Regions from separate parts of the Streptomyces sp. BBFR2 genome, predicted to be linked through region 1. Evidence: riboswitches for the same ligand, from Rfam matches in the RefSeq annotation. Region 1 holds a riboswitch; the other holds the start of a gene.

Region 1 (5,546 bases):
TCTTGTGGAGGTTCAGGTGCGAGACGTCGCCGCCGAACTTCCCCGGCTCGGCGAGCCCGACCAGCGCGTTCAGGTTGGCACCGTCCACGTAGACCTGGCCGCCCGCGTCGTGCACCGCGGCGCAGATCTCGGTGATGTGCTCCTCGAAGACGCCGTGCGTCGACGGGTAGGTGACCATCAGGACGGCCAGCTCGTCGCGGTGCTTGTCGATCTTGGCGCGGAGGTCGTCGGTGTCGACCTCGCCGTCCTCACCGGTCTTGACGACGACGACCTTCATCCCGGCCATCACGGCGCTCGCGGCGTTGGTGCCGTGCGCCGAGGACGGGATGAGGCAGACGGTGCGCTGCTCGTCACCGTTGGCGCGGTGGTACGCGCGCACCGCCAGCAGACCGGCCAGCTCACCCTGGGAGCCGGCGTTCGGCTGGATGGAGACCTTGTCGTAGCCGGTGACGGCGGCCAGCCGCTCCTCCAGCTCCTGGATGAGGGTGAGGTAGCCCTGCGCCTGCTCGGCGGGGGCGAAGGGGTGCAGTTGCCCGAACTCCGGCCAGGTGACCGGCTCCATCTCCGTCGTCGCGTTCAGCTTCATCGTGCAGGAGCCGAGCGGGATCATGCCGCGGTCGAGCGCGTAGTCCTTGTCGGACAGCCGGCGCAGGTAGCGCAGCATCGCGGTCTCGGAACGGTGCTGGTGGAAGACGGGATGGGTGAGGTAGCCGTCGGTACGCAGCAGGCTCTCGGGCAGCGCGTCGGCGGCCGCCGCGTCCAGTTGCTCGACGTCACCGCAGACGCCGAAAGCGCGCCAGACGGCGGCGAGCTGCGTCCGGCCGGTGGTCTCGTCACAGGCGATGCCGACGTGGTCCGCGTCGGTCAGGCGGAGGTTGACACCGGCCTCCCGGGCAGCCGCGACGACGTCGGCGGCCCGTCCCGGCACCCGGGCGGTGAGGGTGTCGAAGTACGCGCCGTGCACCAGCTCCACGCCACCGGCCTTCAGCCCCTCGGCGAGGACCGTGGCGTAGCGGTGGGTGCGGCGGGCGATGGCGGCCAGCCCGTCCGGGCCGTGGTAGACCGCGTACATCCCGGCCATGACGGCGAGCAGCACCTGCGCGGTACAGATGTTGCTGGTCGCCTTCTCACGGCGGATGTGCTGCTCACGGGTCTGCAGGGCGAGGCGGTACGCCTTGGTCCCGTCGGCGTCGACGGAGACGCCCACCAGGCGGCCGGGCAGGCTCCGGGCGAACTTCTCCCGTACGGCCATGAAGCCGGCGTGCGGACCGCCGAAGCCCATCGGCACACCGAAACGCTGGGTGGTGCCCACCGCGATGTCGGCGCCCAGCTCGCCCGGAGAGGTGAGGAGGGTCAGGGCCAGCAGGTCGGCGGCGACGGTGACGACCGCGCCCAGCTCCTGGGCCTGCGCGATGACGGCACGGGGGTCGCGGACCGCGCCGGACGCCCCCGGGTACTGCAGCAGCACACCGAAGACGCCCCGCTCGGCGATCTCGGCGGGGATGCCGTCACTCAGGTCGGCGACGACGACCTCGACGCCGGTGGGTTCGGCGCGCGTCCGGATGACGGCGACGGTCTGCGGCAGGCAGTCGGCGTCGACGAGGAAGACGCCCTGCTTGACCTTGCCGACCCGCCGGGAGAGCGCCATGGCCTCGGCGGCGGCGGTGCCCTCGTCCAGGAGCGACGCGCCGGAGGTCGGCAGGCCGGTGAGGTCGGCGACCATCGTCTGGAAGTTCAGCAGCGCCTCCAGCCGCCCCTGCGAGATCTCCGGCTGGTAGGGGGTGTACGCCGTGTACCAGGCGGGGTTCTCCATGACGTTGCGCAGGATCACCGGCGGGGTGAACGTGCCGTGGTAGCCGAGGCCGATCATCGAGGACAGGACCTGGTTGCGCTGGGCGAGTCCGCGCAGCTCGGCGAGGACCTCCGCCTCCGAACGGCCCTGCGGCAGCCCCAGCGCCTCAGCGCTCTTGATCACGTCGGGCACCGCGGTGGCGGTCAGCTCGTCCAGCGAACCGAATCCGACCTGCGCGAGCATCTTCGCCTGCGCCTCGTGGTCCGGACCGATATGCCGGTGCTCGAAGGGCGTACCGCGCTCCAGCTCGGTCAGGGGGATGCGATTGGTGGTCATCTGCGGGGGCCTCCTGGTCTCAACGACCTACGAGGGGCACCACGGCGCTGGTGCCCGGACGGCCTCCCCCTCTGTCATCTCAACCTGAGAGCTTCACCGGCCCGCGACCGCGGCCCGGCTTTCACCGTCGGTGAGGAGGGGTTCCGGCGCTGCGTCGTCCGTGGCCCGCCCTGCTTTCCAGAGTGACCTCGTCCGAGCGGTACGTGTGCCTGAGAGTTTCCGGGGAGGATTTGCTCCTTCGGCGTCCGCGCCGCGAACGACGTGGACTCTCCCGCACGGGGTCAGCGGCCATTTGCCAGCCTACCAGCGCGTCATCCGGGGGATCCTTCGAGTGGCCGACATGGGAAATGTGCCGTTTGGTAGGTGTGACCAGGCAGTTGCGACCAGTTGGAGGGGCCGTGCAAACCGATATCGACCCGCGGAGCCTGATCGGCCGCAAGGCATACGACCGCCAAGGCGCCAAGATCGGCACCGTGGACGAGGTCTACCTCGACGACGCCACCGGCGAACCCGAATGGGCGGCAGTGCGCACCGGACTTTTCAGCCGCGACGCCTTCGTCCCCCTGGAGCCGAGCCGCCTGGTCGACGACGCCCTGCACATCCCTTACGACCGCAAGCTGATCAAGGGCGCCCCGGACTTCGGCGTCGGCCGCCACCTCTCCCCCGAGCAGGAACTCCAGCTTTACCACCACTACCGACTGGACATCACCTCCCCCGCGGACATCGAGCGGCCCCCCGCCGACAAGAACTTCGGCAACATCGCGGGAGCGGACGACTGACCCACGGGAGCGGACGACCGGCCCGCTCACCGACGATCCGAGCCTCGATCCCCGGGCGCTGGTGCAGACCCTGGCGCCGACTCCGGCTCCGGCTCTGCCGCCCACTCCGACTCCGCCTCCGCCTCTGCCGCTGGTGCTGGCTCCAGCTCCAGCTCGGGCTTCGGCTCTGCCGCTGGCTCCGGCACTAGCTTCGGCTCGGGCTCGGACACTAGCTCCGGCTCCGGCCCTAGCACCGGCCGACCGGATATCGAGCGGCCGGACATTCCCTCCGGCCCGCCTCCTCCGCTCCTGACCGGCACCGCTCCCGCGCCCGTCCCGCCCCGCCCCGGGTCCGGCGTCGGCGCGCCGCCCACCAGCGGCAGCGGCTCCCCGGGCCGTAGCGCCGGATCGTCCACGGCGAAGGTCTTCACCCGCCCCGGCGCCGACCACGGCTGCTCGAACCGCACCGTCACCCGCCCCACCCCGCTGCCTTGCACCCACCCCGCGCCGTAGTCGTCATGGACGACGTCCAGCCCGGGATGCCAGCGGCGCGGCCGCTCCTCCTGCGGTTCCGCCTCGCCCCTCGCCGCCCCGCTCTCCGCCGCTTCCAGGGCCTGCTGCGCCGCTTCGACGGCCTCCCGCTCCGTGGCGAGCTGGGCGAAGAGATCCTCCTGGGTGAAGTCGGCCAGCCCGCTCACGCCCACGCCCAGCAGCCGCACCCCGCCCGTGGTGTCGACCAGGTCCAGCAGGCGGACGGCCGCCTCCCGCACCACCGCGGGGTCATCGGTGGGCCCGCGCAGCGTCTCCGACCGCGTCAGGGTCGAGAAGTCGTAGTTCCGCACCTTGATCACGACCGTACGACCGGAACGGCCGGCGGCCCGCAACCGCTCCACACACCGCTCCGCCAGCCGCACCAGTTCGTTGCGCACCCGGGTGCGGTCGGTGAGATCGACCTCGAAGGTGTCCTCCACCGACACCGACTTCGCGTCCCGCTCCGCGACGACCGGCCGGTCGTCCCGGCCCAGCGCCATCGCGTACAGCCCCGTCCCGTGCGCCCTGCCCAGCAGCCGCACCAGCTCCGCCTCCCCCGCCTCGGCGGTCTCCGCGACGGTCGTGATCCCCGCCCGGCGCAACGCCTCGGCCGTCGCCGGTCCGACGCCCGGCAGGGTACGGACGGTCATCGGCCCCAGCAGCTCCCGTTCGGTACCCGGCTCGATGATCCGCAAGCCGTCAGGCTTGGCCGCCTCCGACGCGATCTTGGCCAGCATCTTGGCCCCGGCCAGCCCCACCGAACCCGTCAGCCCCGTGACCTCCCGGATGTCGCGCCGCAGCCGCTCACCGACCGCGCGGGCCGACCCGGAGTCGTCCGCGACACCGCCCGCCTCCAGATCGACGAACGCCTCGTCCAGACTCAACGGCTCGACCAGCGGCGACAGCGCGTGCAGCAGCTCCATCACACTGTCGCTGACCCGGCGGTAGACGGAGAAGCGCGGACTGAGATACGCCGCGTTGGGGCACAGCCGGCGGGCCTGGGCCGTCGGCATCGCCGATCGCACCCCGAAGACCCGCGCCTCGTACGACGCGGTCGAGACGACGCCGCGCGGCCCGATCCCGCCCACGACCACCGGCTTACCGCGCAGGCTGGGCTTGGCCGCCTGCTCGGCGGCCGCGAAGAACGCATCCATGTCGAGATGCAGAATCGTCGGCGCACGTCTCACACGACCGATGCTGCCGCATACCACTGACAATCGGCCCCGAGCAGGGCCGGAGCGTCCGGCGAAGGACCGCCGGGAACGGCCGGGGCTCAGCCCGCGCGGTTGCGCCGCCGGGCCAGCTCGTCGTGCGGGTTCTGCCCCGCCAGGGTCTCCCCCGTGTCCACCCGCTCACCGTGCAACTGGGACAGCGCGCTCTCCACGTCCCGCCACACCACACCGATGGCGATGCCGAAGACGCCCTGCCCGCCCTGCAGCAGATCGACCACCTGATCCGGAGAGGTGCACTCGTAGACCGTCGCGCCGTCGCTCATCAGCGTCATACGCGTCAGATCGGCCGGCTGCCGGGAACGCAGGTGCTGCACCGCGGTGCGGATGTTCTGGAGCGACACGCCGGTGTCCAGCAGCCGCTTGACGATCTTCAGGACGACGACATCCCGGAAGCTGTAGAGCCGCTGGGTGCCCGAGCCGTACGCCGGGCGGACGCTCGGCTCGACCAGCCCCGTACGGGCCCAGTAGTCGAGCTGCCGATAGGTGATGCCCGCGGCCGCGCACGCGGTCGGACCGCGGTAGCCGACGGTCGCCGTTCCCCGCTCCGCCGGGACCGCGGTGGCCTGTACCGGGGTGCGGTCCGCCGTCACGTTCGAGGGGAGCGGCAGCGCCCCTTCCGCCGTACCGTCGCCGGTGATTGCCACGCCGCCCTCCGTCCTCCACGTCCCGGACGGGACCTGCCATATCGACGGTATGCAGTCACTCGGGGTGCGTCAACGATCGCCGCGCTCGCCACGCCGAGTGATAATCACCCCACGAGTGGTTTCCCGCGACCTTGGACGGGGAAGACCTGGCTGGTTGACCGAAAAGCGTCAGCCGGTGGCCGGTTCTCGCGGAACGCCGCGAGCCACCGCCACCGGCCGCTGTCACTGACTGTTGGTGCCGAAGTCCTCGGGC
Region 2 (5,546 bases), 4.5 Mb from region 1:
ATCAGCTTCGGGCGGTGCTCCTTGGCGAGCCGCTCGACCTCCTCCATGTCGACCAGGTTGGTCTTCTCGTCGACGTGGTAGGGCACCACGTTGTAGAGCTTGCCGGAGAAGTTGATCTTCATGCCGTGGGTGAGGTGGCCACCGTGGGCGAGGTTCAGGCCCAGGATGGTGTCGCCCGGCTTGATCAGCGCGAACATCGCGGCGGCGTTGGCCTGCGCACCGGAGTGCGGCTGGACGTTGGCCGCCTCCGCGCCGAAGAGCTCCTTGATGCGGTCGATGGCGATCCGCTCGACCACGTCGACGTGCTCGCAGCCGCCGTAGTAGCGGCGGCCGGGGTAGCCCTCGGCGTACTTGTTGGTGAGAACCGAGCCCTGCGCCTCCATGACGGCGACCGGAGCGAAGTTCTCCGAGGCGATCATTTCGAGGGTGGACTGCTGACGGTGCAGCTCGGCGTCGACGGCGGCGGCGACGTCGGGGTCGAGCTCGTGGAGGGAGCTGTCGAGAAGCGACATGGGTCTTCTCCTGGAGGGTTCAGGGGGCGCGGAGCGCTTCGGTACGGGCGGCGGCCGAGCGGCGGACTCAGCCGGCGGTGAAGGCGGTGTACTCGTCCGCGGAGAGCAGGTCGCCCGGCTCCCCGGTGATCTTCACCTTGAACAGCCAGCCGCCCTCGAACGGGGCGGTGTTCACCAGCGAGGGGTCGTCGGTGACACCCTCGTTGACCTCGGTGATCTCGCCGTCGACCGGCGCGTAGAGATCGCTGACCGACTTGGTCGACTCCAGCTCACCGCAGGTCTCGCCCGCCGTGATCGTGGAGCCGACCTCCGGGAGCTGCACGTAGACGACGTCGCCGAGCGCGTTCGCCGCGTGCTCGGTGATGCCGACCGTCGAGACGCCGTCCTCGGCGCCCGACAGCCACTCGTGCTCCTTGCTGTAGCGCAGCTGCTGGGGGTTGCTCATGGGTCGATTCTCCTGTACGCGAGGGTGTGGTGGTGAAAGGGGTCTGCACAGTGAGACACAGCGGCGGCGGCCCGGCCGCGCCGGACCGGCCCGGCGGCCCCGTACGGCGGATCCGGGCGGCGATGTGTCCCGTTACGGGCTACTTCTCCCGCTTGTAGAAGGGCAGCGCGACGACCTCGTACGGCTCGTGGCTGCCACGGATGTCGACCTTGACGCCCGCGGTGCCCGGGGCGGCGTGCGCGGCGTCGACGTACGCCATCGCGACCGGCTTGCCCAGGGTCGGCGACGGCGCGCCGGAGGTCACCTCACCGATGACGGTGCCCTCGGCGTCCACCACCGGGTAGCCCGCCCGCGGCACCCGGCGGCCCTCGGCGATCAGACCGACGAGCTTGCGCGGCGGCTGCTCCTCGGCGCGCGCGGCGGCCGCCTCCAGCGCGGCGCGACCGACGAAGGCGCCGCCGTTGGATGTCTTCTCGAACTTCACGACCCGGCCCAGACCCGCGTCGAACGGTGTGGTCGCCGTCGTCAGCTCGTGGCCGTAGAGCGGCATGCCCGCCTCCAGGCGCAGCGTGTCGCGGCAGGACAGCCCGCATGGGACCAGCCCGGCGTCCTTGCCCGCCGCCAGCAGAGCCTCCCAGAGCGCGGCCGCGTCCTCGGGCCGGACGAACAGCTCGAAGCCGTCCTCGCCGGTGTAGCCGGTGCGCGCGATGAGCGCAGAGACCCCGGCGACCGTGCCGGGCAGCCCGGCGTAGTACTTCAGCCCGTCGAGGTCGGCGTCGGTGACGGCCTTGAGGATGCCGGGGGACTCGGGGCCCTGCACGGCCAGCAGCGCGTACGCGTCGCGGTCGTCGCGGATCGCGGCGTCGAAACCGCCGGCCCGGGCGGTCAGCGCGTCCAGGACGGTCTGCGCGTTGGAGGCGTTGGCGACGACCATGTACTCCGTCTCGCCCAGGCGGTAGACGATCAGGTCGTCGAGGATGCCGCCGTCCTCCTGGCAGATCATGGTGTAGCGGGCGCGGCCCGGCTTCACGGAGCCGATGTTGCCGACCAGCGCGTGGTCGAGGAGGTCGGCCGCCTGCGGGCCGGTGACGGTGATCTCGCCCATGTGGGAGAGGTCGAAGAGACCGGCGCGGGTGCGGACGGCGAGGTGCTCGTCGCGCTCGCTGGCGTAGCGCAGCGGCATGTCCCAGCCGGCGAAGTCGGTCATGGTCGCGCCCAGCGCGCGGTGGACGGCGTCGAGCGCGGTGCGGCGGGGGGCATCGGTCATGGTGGGCTCCCGGACAGGGTGAGAGGACATGTCTCCCCATCTGTCATCGGAACCTGAGAGGTTCACCGGAATCCCGCGAACGGGCCGGTTTGCACCTTGGGTGGAACCGCTCCCGTACGGGCCGCGGCTCGCTTTTCAGATCTGCCTCGCCCGCGCGGTATAGGGGCCTGAGAGATTCAAGGGAGGACTTGCTCCTTCGGCGCCCCGGCGCGCGGCCGGGGACTCTCCCGCGCGGATTCAAGCGGCCGGTATGGAGTTTGACCGTGCACGGCGCGACGCCTTGAGTGCACGGGGCGCCGACATCATCGCACGGGAACGCCGCACGTAGGAGCCCCGGCCCGGAACCCGCCCGGCGGCCCGGACGGAACGCTTCCGCACGGCGCCGCCCGGGACCGCGCACCGCCCGCGGCGCGGCACCGGAACACCCCGCGTCTTGAAGGGCATTACCTTTCCTTGACACTGTGCGGGAGGGGACGGGGCCGCCGCCCGGCCCCGCCGAGGGGGAAGGGGCGATCACGGTGCAGAGCGAAGCCGCGCGCACGGCCGTACCGGCGACCGGGGGCACCGCGCCGCCCCGGCCCGTCCCCGGACCTCGCGGCGCCCGGCCGCCGAGGGCGGCACCGGAGACCCGTCCGGCACCGGAGACCTGTCCGCCGGAGACCCGTCCGGCACCGGAGGCGCGCCGCGGGCCGCGCCCGGACGCGGGCCCGGTTGCCGCCCCGGACGCGCCGCCCCGCGAGGCACGGCCGGACACCGCCCCGGACGCGTACCCGGGGACCGCCCCGGCTCCGGACGCCGCCCCCGCCGTCACCGACCTGCGGGGACGCCCCGCCGCCGGGCTCCCGGCCGAACTCCGCTTCGCCGCGGGCGCCCTGATCGTCGTCTCCGGGCTGCCCGGCAGCGGCAAGAGCACCCTGATGCACCGCGTCGTCCCCGCGGCCGACGGCGGGGGCGACCCCGTCCACCGCGTCGACTCCCAGGACGTCCGCGAGCGCTGGGAGCGCGGCCGGCTGCGCCGGGTGCCGTACGCCCTCTACCGGCCACTCGTCCGGGTGGCGCACTACCTCGGGCTGCGCCGGGTGCTGCGCTCGGGCCGGAGTGCGGTGGTGCACGACTGCGGGACGCAGACCTGGGTGCGCCGCTGGATCGCCCGCGCGGCGCGGCGCGGCGGGCGCCGCCCGCACCTGCTGTTGCTCGACGTCCCGCCCGAGGTGGCACGGCGCGGCCAGCGCTCGCGCGGGCGCGGGGTGTCCGGCTACGCCTTCGCCCGGCACCGTACGGCCGCCCGGCGGCTGATCCGGGACGCCGCGGCGGGGCGCCCGCCCCGGGGGTTCGCCTCGGCCGTCCTGCTGGACCGGGCCGCGGCGGACCGGCTGCGTACGCTCCGGTTCGGCGGCGGCGGGCCCGCGCCCCGGGCGGCGGACGCGGCGGCGCCGCCACTCGTCTAGGGTTCGGTCGTCACCCTCCGTCCGCCCCTTTCCGGGCGGCCACCGGAGGGCGGCGACAGGGCCTGGGGGTTGTCCTGTCGGTCTTCGTGGGTCATGGCGGCCGGTGGTGCGCGCCGCGGGGCGGAGCCTTCCGCGGGCAGGAGCCCGCGGGCGGGACGGCGCCGCGGCGAGGCGCGCTGCCGCTCGCCACGGCCCCGCGAGGACCCGCAGGACACCCCCTAAGCTCATCGGCCAGAGCGCGCGGTACGGAAGCGGATGGATGGACATGGACTTTCCCGAGCAGGGGATCGAGCAGGGAATACCGCGGCCGGCGTGGCCCGCCAACGAGTTGGAGGAGGTCCTCGCGGCCTCGGTCGGCCACCCCGGCGCGGGCGGCCGGATCGTGGAGGTGCTGGGCCGCAGCCGGGTGTGGGTGCCGCTGCCCAACGGCGGCGGCCCGGACGCCGCGGGCCCCGGCGGCCGGGGCCTGGACCTGCCCACCGTCGAGATCGACGACGTCGCGTACGTCCCGGTGTTCAGCTCCGAGCAGGAGTTCCTGCGGACCGTCGGCGCCCACATGTCCTTCACCGTCGCCCCGGCGAAGGAGTTCGCCCGGGGGCTGCCGCCGCTGCTCGGTATCGCCGTCAACCCCGGCGGCACGGTCGGCACCGCGCTGCCCGCGCCCGCGGTGGCCGAGCTGTGCCGGGAGGCGGGGGCCGGGGTGCCCGCGCCGACCGGCGGCCGGGTGCGGCTCTTCGAGCCGGACTGGCAGGAGGAGCCGGTGGACTTCCTCGCGGCCGCCGGGCTGGAGTTCTCCGGTGCCGGAATTGTCCTGACTGCCCGGCGTGCCCTGGCAAGTGTGGAGGGCGACACGCCCGCGCTCTTCGTCGGGGTCGAGATCGACGCCACCCTCGCCAACCCCTACGACGACGCCACCCGCGAGACGGTCCTCGCGGCCCTGGGGCGCGCGCTCGGCACGGTGCCGGTGGCCTGGCCCGTCCAGTTGGTGCTGCTGGACGTCGCCCAGGGCGACCCGGTCGCCGACTGGATGACGGCGCGCGTACGGCCCTTCTACTCCCGGGACCACTCGTAAGCTGGACGGACGACGGGCGGGCGTACCCCACGCGGCCGCCGGAGAAGGGACGGACCACGTGAGCGCGGGTGCGCATCAGGGAGCGGCGGCAGGCCGGGTCGAGCAGATGCTGGGACAGATCGCACCCGGCCGCTACGACGCCTACGAGGCGCTGCTGCACGCGCTCGCCGCCGGTCAGGTCTGGATGCTGCTCTGGCACGGCCGCGCCGGGATGCCCGACGCGCAGTACGGAAACATGGAGGTCGACGGCCTGGGCTACGCGCCCTGCGTCACCTCCGCGCCCGAGCTGGCCGCCTCCGGATGGAACCGCGACCACGAGTTGGTCACCGGTGTCGAGATCGCCTCCGCCCTCTTCCCCGACCGCTGGGGCCTGTGGCTGAATCCGCACGCCCCCGGCGGCGGCGTCGGCATCCCCTGGCTGGATCTGCGCCGTATCGCCGGCGGCCTCGACCGGCTGCCCGCCGGACCGCTGCGCATCACCGAACCGGTCATCGACCTCCCGCAGTTCTACGGCCTGCTCACCCAGAACGCCCACCGCACGCCCGCCGTCCGGTCGTTGCGCCGCGCCTGGGTGCAGCCCGCCCTCGGCGCGCCCTACCTCGCCCTCGGCCTCGACCTCTACGACGCGGGCCAACAGGGCGTGGACGCGGCCCGGTTGATGGTCCAGCAGTCGATGGGCGCGGTCCCCGACGGGCTGCCGGTCTCGACCGTCGCGATGAACGACGAGTACGACCCGGTCGGCATGTGGATGCGGGCCTGTACGCGCCCCTTCTTCGACCGCGAGGGCTACGGCGCCCCGGCG

Evidence for each region. A riboswitch is a leader RNA that binds a small molecule or an ion and turns the genes downstream of it on or off. The one in region 1 is predicted to bind glycine.
Region 2: another riboswitch for glycine. It lies ahead of gcvT (glycine cleavage system aminomethyltransferase GcvT); the one in region 1 lies ahead of gcvP (aminomethyl-transferring glycine dehydrogenase).

The regions. Positions count from the first base shown of each region.
Region 1 covers NZ_CP172415.1:6,397,058-6,402,603, reverse strand. Annotated here, with positions in the region: gene gcvP (aminomethyl-transferring glycine dehydrogenase) at 1-2,128, opposite strand, end outside; glycine riboswitch at 2,316-2,412, opposite strand; gene ACGH2B_RS26375 (PRC-barrel domain-containing protein) at 2,476-2,907, shown strand; gene ACGH2B_RS26370 (DNA polymerase IV) at 2,934-4,604, opposite strand; gene ACGH2B_RS26365 (MerR family transcriptional regulator) at 4,691-5,293, opposite strand; gene ACGH2B_RS26360 (bifunctional nuclease family protein) at 5,516-5,546, opposite strand, start outside.
Region 2 covers NZ_CP172415.1:1,859,095-1,864,640, reverse strand. Annotated here, with positions in the region: gene glyA (serine hydroxymethyltransferase) at 1-512, opposite strand, end outside; gene gcvH (glycine cleavage system protein GcvH) at 580-957, opposite strand; gene gcvT (glycine cleavage system aminomethyltransferase GcvT) at 1,097-2,224, opposite strand; glycine riboswitch at 2,370-2,464, opposite strand; gene ACGH2B_RS06685 (AAA family ATPase) at 2,743-3,672, shown strand; gene ACGH2B_RS06680 (enhanced serine sensitivity protein SseB) at 3,938-4,744, shown strand; gene ACGH2B_RS06675 (enhanced serine sensitivity protein SseB C-terminal domain-containing protein) at 4,803-5,546, shown strand, end outside.